Regions from separate parts of the Neobacillus sedimentimangrovi genome, predicted to be linked through region 1. Evidence: riboswitches for the same ligand, from Rfam matches in the RefSeq annotation. Region 1 holds a riboswitch; the other holds the start of a gene.
What was found. A riboswitch is a leader RNA that binds a small molecule or an ion and turns the genes downstream of it on or off. The one in region 1 is predicted to bind cobalamin.
Positions count from the first base shown of each region.

Region 2: linked by a shared signal. The riboswitch ahead of metE (5-methyltetrahydropteroyltriglutamate--homocysteine S-methyltransferase) and the one ahead of GZA11_RS11260 (ABC transporter substrate-binding protein) in region 1 are both predicted to bind cobalamin.

Region 1 covers NZ_JAAFZF010000032.1:30,516-34,735, reverse strand. The annotation lists gene ribE (riboflavin synthase) at 1-638, shown strand, start outside; partial or broken gene ribB (3,4-dihydroxy-2-butanone-4-phosphate synthase) at 675-1,277, shown strand; gene ribH (6,7-dimethyl-8-ribityllumazine synthase) at 1,343-1,810, shown strand; cobalamin riboswitch at 1,878-2,076, shown strand; gene GZA11_RS11260 (ABC transporter substrate-binding protein) at 2,231-3,190, shown strand; gene GZA11_RS11255 (FecCD family ABC transporter permease) at 3,156-4,214, shown strand; gene GZA11_RS11250 (adenosylcobinamide amidohydrolase) at 4,219-4,220, shown strand, end outside.
Region 2 covers NZ_JAAFZF010000013.1:16,073-20,292, forward strand. The annotation lists gene metE (5-methyltetrahydropteroyltriglutamate--homocysteine S-methyltransferase) at 1-1,651, opposite strand, end outside; cobalamin riboswitch at 1,799-1,976, opposite strand; gene GZA11_RS06570 (histidine phosphatase family protein) at 2,460-3,002, opposite strand; gene GZA11_RS06575 (nucleotidyltransferase family protein) at 3,541-4,110, opposite strand.

The DNA.
Region 1 (4,220 bases):
AAATTGGGTTGGTATTAAATATTCAACGGTCAGGAAATTCGTTCGTTCTTACCATAGAAGCGAAGAAAATCCTAGAAGATATACATCTAGGCGACAGTATTGCCGTAAATGGCGTGTGTTTGACCGTCACCTCATTTTCTGGAAATCGCTTTACGGTAGATGTCATGCCAGAAACTGTAAAAGCGACGAGTCTAAACGAGGTTACCCGAGGTTCGAAGGTCAATCTGGAACGGGCGATGGCGGCTAAGGGTAGATTTGGTGGCCACTTTGTTTCCGGTCATGTAGATGGAATCGGGATTATAAAGAAGAAAAGGGCGTACGAAAACGCCGTCTACTATGAAATTGCGGCTGGGCCGGAAATTATGAAATATGTTATATATAAAGGTTCTATTGCGGTTGATGGGACAAGTTTGACGGTATTTGGTGTATCCGATGAAGGTTTTACTTTATCCATCATTCCCCATACATTGTCTGAGTCCGTTTTAGGGCTTAAAGGTCCTGGAGATATCGTGAATTTGGAATGTGACATGATAGGTAAATATGTCGCGCACTTTTTGAGCCATTTTTCAAGCGAACCAGTACAAAATAAAAAGACGGGAATAACGGAAAAATTTTTAGAAGAAAATGGATTTTACTAACATGTCAGTCAGAGAATCATGAAAGGAGTGATCAGCATGTTCAATACTATTGAAGAAGCGATTGAAGATTTGAAAAATGGGAAAGTCGTCATTGTTTGTGATGATGAGGACAGGGAAAATGAAGGTGATTTCATCGCTTTAGCAGAAAAAGCCACACCTGATATTATTAATTTTATGGCCACCCATGGGAGAGGACTTATTTGTGTGCCAATTGAAGAAGAACTAGCACGAAAACTTGATCTGTCCCCTATGGTAACAGTCAATACTGATTCTCATGGAACGGCCTTTACCGTTAGTATTGACCATAAATTTACGACAACAGGAATTTCCGCATTTGAACGATCAGCTACGATTTTAAGTATGATGGATCCAAACTCAAAACCAGAGGATTTCAAAAGGCCAGGACATATCTTTCCGCTTATTGCCAAAGAGGGCGGTGTCCTTCGTAGAAATGGTCATACAGAAGCAGCAGTAGACCTCGCGAAGTTGGCAGGTGCCAAGGCTGCTGGTGTTATTTGTGAAATTATGAATGAAGATGGGACAATGGCCCGTGTTCCGCAGCTTCGTAAAATAGCGGATCGCTTTAACTTAAAATTCATTACCATTAAAGATTTGATAGAATACCGGACGAAGAAAGAACATCATGAACAACATCTTCGTCATTAAAAAATAGAATAAACAATCATTTACTTGGAGGGTTTAAGATGGGACGTATTTTTGAAGGAAATTTAGTAGGTACTGGATTAAGAATTGGAATTGTCGTTGGGCGTTTTAATGAGTTTATCACGAGCAAATTATTAAGTGGAGCTCAAGATGCTTTAAAAAGACATGGGGTAGAGGAGAAGGACGTAGATATTGCATGGGTGCCAGGTGCATTCGAAATTCCACTAATTGCACAAAAAATGGCAAATAGCAAAAAATACGATGCGGTCATTACATTAGGGGCTGTTATCCGTGGATCCACACCACATTTTGACTATGTATGCAATGAAGTAGCCAAAGGAGTAAATACCGTAGCATTAAACTCTGGATTACCAGTTGTTTTCGGGGTGTTAACAACTGATTCCATTGAACAGGCAATCGAACGCGCTGGTACAAAAGCAGGTAATAAGGGATGGGAAGCGGCTACCGTAGCGATTGAAATGGCCAACTTAAGTAGAAATTTCGAATGATAAAAAGAATTGTCGAAAAAATTATATACAAAACATTTTGCTTTCTTTATAATTGAATTGGATAAAAATTAAATACATAGAAATAGGTGTTTAAAAACTTAATGGACATAAGTTTTTAACTTAAAAGGGAAGTTTGGTGAAAATCCAACGCGGTCCCGCCACTGTAAATGAGGAGCGACCTATACATTGTCACTGTCTGAACGATGGGAAGACATAGGAAGCGATGATTCATGAGCCAGGAGACCTGCCTATTTCAAGTACGCCAAAAACCTACGAGGATAGGGGGGTGGAAACGAAACAACAATAATGGATATTATTGTATGTTCATGCCAACATCCTTCATAAGCAGGGATGTTTTTTTGTTTTTATAAAAACATGTACAGAAAATGGAATTACACAAGAAAGTAGGGGGATTTTAAAATGAAAAGGTTGCATTGGTTATTGCTTGCACTCTTATTAACCATCGGTGGCTTGGCCGGATGTGGTGAATCCAAAGATCAAGTTCAAAAGGAAAAAAATGTTGAAGAAAAAGCGGAAGTGAAAGATTTTCCTGTTTCTATTAAAGATGCTTCCGATCAAGTGGTGAAAATTGAGAAGAAGCCTGAAAAAATTGTCTCACTCATACCTAGTAATACCGAAATTGCTTTCGCATTAGGACTTGGAGATGAAGTGGTGGGCGTGTCCGATTTTGATAATTATCCTGAGGAAGTCAATAAAAAAGAAAAAATTGGTGGTATGGAATTTAATCAAGAAAAAGTTATTTCATTAAAACCAGATTTAGTACTTGCTCACGCTTCGACGGCCCTTAATTCACAAGCAGCATTGCAACAATTAAAAGATGTAGGGATTCCTGTATTAGTGGTAAATGATGCACAAAATTTTGAACAAGTCTATGATTCGATTAAGATGATTGGAAAAGCAACTGGCCAATCAGAAAATGCGGAAAAACTGATTGCCGCTATGAAGAAGAGATTAGCAGAATTGAAAACAAAGGCTGCTGAAATCAAAGAAAAGAAAAAGGTATTAATTGAGGTCTCACCTGAACCAGAAATTTATACTACTGGTAAAAATACTTTTATGAATGAAATGCTCAGTTGGATTAATGCCGAAAATATTGCGGCAGATCAAGAAGGCTGGATCAAAATGGATCAAGAAGCAATGATTCAAAAAAATCCTGATGTCATCATTACAACATATGGATATTATGTTGAAAATCCAGCAGAAAAAGTATTGAGTAGAAAAGGTTGGGAAAATGTGAAGGCTATTAAGAATAAGCAAGTCATTGATATTAATTCTGATCGTGTCACCCGCTCAGGTCCGAGGATTGTTGAAGGAGTAGAGGATCTTGCAAAGGCTATCTATCCGGAAGTTTTTAAATAATACTTATTTAGCTTACACCATCGCATTCATATTTCTTATTATTTCTATGATATTTGCTATTTCGATCGGAACGGTTTCTGTTCCGATTTTAACTATTATTCAAATCATCGGGTCAAAACTTTTTGCGGGACTGACCTATGATATTGAACCGATGTTTACGAGTATTGTGATGAATATTCGTTTGCCGAGAGTCATATTGTCAGGACTTGTAGGAGCTGCTCTTGCGATTGCCGGTGCAGCCTTCCAAGGTCTACTTAGAAACCCGTTGGCAGATCCTTACACTTTAGGAGTTTCATCTGGAGCATCTGTGGGAGCCGTATTAACATTGTTTTTTCAACTTTCTATTCCATTTATTGGTTCCTATACATTACCTGTTCTTAGCATTTTGTTTTCTTTTTTATCTATTTTTTTAGTTCTTATTTTTGCACGTCAAATTGATCGATCGATGAAAGTGGAAACCATTATATTAACTGGTATCATATTAAGTTCTTTCTTGGGTGCTTTAATTTCTCTCATGATTGCACTTACCGGTGATGAGCTCCGGCAAATAATCGGCTGGATCCTTGGAAGTGTTTCAATGCGAGGCTGGGAATACATCAAAATCATTCTTCCATTTTTTATCATTGGCTCATTCCTATTAATCTTTCAAGCCAAGGAATTAAATGCCATGTCCTTCGGGGAAGAAAGAGCCCAGCATTTAGGGGTGGATGTGCGAAAAAGAAAGCTCCTTATCTTATTGGCTGCATCTATTTTAACAGGGGCAGCCGTAGCGGTGTCAGGCACCATTGGATTTGTCGGCCTTGTGATCCCACATCTTTGCAGAATTTTGTGGGGGCCTGATCATAAGCACCTCTTACCTTTATCGATTCTTACTGGCAGTGGGTTTTTAATCTTAGCTGACTTGCTTTCTAGAACCATTATTTCCCCAACAGAATTACCGATCGGGGTGATCACGGCACTTATTGGTGCACCAGTATTTGCTGCGATCCTGTTGCAAAGAAGGGGGAGGAATAAAAATGGGTAAAGAAAT
Region 2 (4,220 bases), on a different contig from region 1:
TTTCAGTAAGTTTTTGTGCTTCTACGACTTCTTTTACTGTCATTGGATGTGTCCATTCAACATCACCGTAAATAATCGGAGGCTTCACACAACGTGAACCGTAAGAAACCACCCATCCAAAGTCTGTAAAGGAAAATCCTGTTAAATGCTCACCAAAATACTCCACCATGTCTGTACGCTCGAATTCCCCATGGACAAGAACATCTAATCCGATTTCCTCTTGAATTTGTATCCAGCGAGCTGTTTCTTCTTTTAAAAATTGAGCATATTGTGCATCACTGATTTCACCTTTACGCCAAGCACTACGTGTTTTCTTTACTTCGGTAGATTGAGGAAAACTACCAATCGTTGTTGTTGGGAAATCTGGTAACTTTAATGCCTCCTTTTGAATTTGCTGACGCTCTTTATATGAAACAGAACGTTTGAAATCCATTGGTGTCAAATTGGCTAAAGCTTTTTCAACACGTTTATTTTGACGAACCGGATGCGTCGCAAGTGCTTGAATTACCTTCATGCTATTTGCAACTAATCCTTCTTTTAACCAACTTCCTTTTTGCATAAAGTGCGTAATATGTGCAATTTCACGTATTTTTTCATCAGCGAAGGCTAAATGATCAAATAACTCTTTTGGTAGCTTTTCTTCCATATTTTTTGACACAGGCACATGCTGTAAACTACAAGAAGAACTAATCCATATATTTTCTATATTTGTTAACTGTTTTACTGAATTAATGATTGAAACTGCTTCCGCAAAATTAACTGACCAAATATCTCGACCATTAATAACACCAATGCTTAATGTTTTATTTTTTGGAAACCCAAATTTTTGGATGGATTTTAAATTTTGTTTATTATCATGAACAAAGTCTAATCCAAAACCATCAACTGGTAGCTGGATTAAACGTTCATAAGCAAATAATGACTCAAAGTATGTTTGTACAAGTAATTTAGCGTGTGGTGTTAACTTACAAAGTTGCTTATAGATTTCCTCAATTAATTGAATTTCTTCAATTGGGAGGTTTTTTGTAAATGATGGTTCTTCAATCTGAATCCATTCTGCCCCAGCTTCTGTTAATTCATTAATTACTTGAGCATATAATGGAATGAGTTGGAGAATAAATAATGCTTTTTCTTTTTCATCATAACCTTTCGCTAAATCAACAAACGTATAAGGACCTATAATTGTTGGTTTTGTAATAATTCCTACTTCATCACGTGCCTCTAAAAATTGATCTAAAATATCATTTCTTTGTAAGGATAATTTTTGTCCTTCATATTCCGGCACAATATAGTGATAGTTTGTATTAAACCACTTTGTCATTTCACACGCGACTACATCTTTTGCCCCGCGAGCCATAGCATAATACAATTCATTTTTTGTCGGATTTTCTAATACATCGTAACGCTTTGGAATTAAATTAAACATAACCGCTAGATCAAGCATACGGTCATACTTTGTAAAATCACCGACTGTGATGTATTCTAGCCCTAAATCTTGCTGGTGCTTTAAGCGATCAATACGAAGTTGCTTTAACTCCGCTTCAAATTCATGTTCAGTTAATTCATTTTTCCAAAATCTTTCAATTATTCGTTTCCATTCTCTTTTCGGCCCGATATACGGATACCCTACTACAGTACTAATGACATTCATATTTGATAAGCCTCCTTATTATATAACAACTAAAAAAGCTGTTTCCCATGTAGGAAACAGCTTCGGATTAATCTATGCATACTCAAATAAGCGTGAAAACACACTGATAGAATCGCACAAAACACCGCCCATTTCCCCGTGAGCTTTGGTGTGTACTAGAATGAGGCAGGTCTCCTGACTTATCATCATCGCTTCTCTTGCCTTCCCAATTACTCAGTGGCAATAATAAGAGTTGCTCCGAATTACAGTTGCGGGACAGTACTGGATTTGCACCAGTTTCCCTTTTAAACACACTTTACGTGGTACCTCTTCTTACACGGTATGTAATTTTTATCCACTATATCATAATAATTAATAAAATACAATAAATAATTCAGAAAAGATAAAATTTACGAATTATACTTTACATTCCTTTTCCCATATACTTTAATGACATTACCGCACCAAACAACCTTCTAATCCTACAAAAATACGTAAAACCAATCTAGAATATCATCAATTACCGCATAAATTACTAGACGACCCATAAAATCAATTTCTATCAATGGCACTCACAAATAATAATTTTCAAATGTTTCATCAGTTTCGTGAAATAATTATAGACAATTATACGAAGGCATTTGTTTGTCTTTATCAAAGTTATATTGTTTCTCGAATACTTTTTCTCCGTGTATAATTCGCTGTAATAGAGAATCTTTAATAAGTATCTCGATTCATATTTTGAATAGTTCTTATACGTATAGTCCAAAAATCCCCCTTTACACATCCCCATTAGCTTAATTACAAATCTTCATTGTGGGTACCTTTTTTATTTCCATATCCTTTTAAAAGTTACCTGATTACCTTCTTTAATTAAGAGAAATACGTCAGGATTACTAAGACTTTTCCAATTATCGAACCCAAAATCTTTACTATAAAACATGAAAAGTAAGGACATTAAATTACCATGTGTAACAACGACTGTATGATCATTGTTTCTACTAAAAATCTCATCTACAACCTCAACAATTCGGTTCATCGCTTCTCTGCTGGACTCTCCACCTTCAAATTTCAATTCTATATCTTCAAATGTACTTCTAAGTTTTTCAAACCAATCAGAAAGATTTTTAGTGCTAAGAATACGTTCTGTCAATCTCCTATCGATCTCAACTTCTAAACCTAATCTTTTTGCCAGTGGTTGAATAGATTCAATGGCACGCCTATACGGACTTGCAATAATTTGATCTATTTTAATATTGGAAAAAAACTCACATAATTCAAATGCTTGTTTAAGTCCTTTATCTGTAAGTTGTGCATCAGGGGATTGTCCTACTGCTTCACAATGCCTAACCACATATATTTTCTTCAACATTAACCACCACCCCAGTACTAATTATGATCTTGAAATCAACAATTCGGCATGTCTGATACTCTTTTCTTCAGTCGTTAACCACAACACATCTTCACCCTCATCAGGACTATTAGGAATTGCCTCACCTGATTCATATTCGCAAAAAAATACAATATTTACTACATTTTCACCAGTAACTGTTATGTACTGAGTACATACGTTAAGCTATCTTTTACTTTCAAACCAACTTCTTCTAAAATTTCACGCTTTACTGTCAGAAACATCTTGAATCGTTAGCCATGACTTATAAGCAGAGCCTCAGCCAGACCTCGACCTTCGCTAATCCACTTCTGTTGGTTTTAAAAAAGTTTAATCAAAAATACCTCACAAACCCACATTTTACGCGAAGTTAAAAGAACCCCTTTTGAAAAAAAGATTGATCAAAACGGGACATTTATTTGTGAAACATTGCACAACTTTTGTAAAAAAGTTTGATCATTTTCGCTGACCTATCTTCTCAATCGTTCCAGTTAGTAGAATATGAAATTAGATATTCATGTTAAAGTTCTATAGACAAACTTCTCCATATTTCATCCCATTTTTTCTTTTTAACACGTCCAACATAAATTGAATAATATTCGCTATCCTTTTTATAAAATGGTGTAGGTCTTACCTTCATTTCAAATAAATCCTGTATTCCATATGGAGCCATAATCTCAAGTTCCTTATTACAGAGTCTTACAGCTATTGCAGTTGGAGTTTCTGGAAAATGAGCTACACCATCATATGTCGAAGAAAAGGGATTAAAGCCACTTTTCAAATGCATACGGGCTTGATTTTTTACTGTCCAAGGCTGATTTGGAAGCAAAACATTTAATTCATTCTCTAATTGCTTTTCCATTTCCCACGAAGTATCCGAAGCATCAAAATAAATAACATCAATGTCATTTAAAGGAGTTACTGTGTTATGTAAAATGTCCCAAACTTTATTTCTAATAAGTCCAGCACATACCCAAGCATCGTTTAAATTTAATTTCTCAATCACTTTCAGAATTGACATAATATATTTGTCACTTTTGATTATTTCTATCAATTGTTTTTCATAATCAGTCGCGTTTAGCTCCTTCATTGAAACAATCTCTCCCTAATGCAGTGTATAGTACATAAACTTTATTTTTAAAAAAAAATTTTTATATTCAAAAGGAGATTCTAATTCCATAATCCTGCCCATTAATTGAA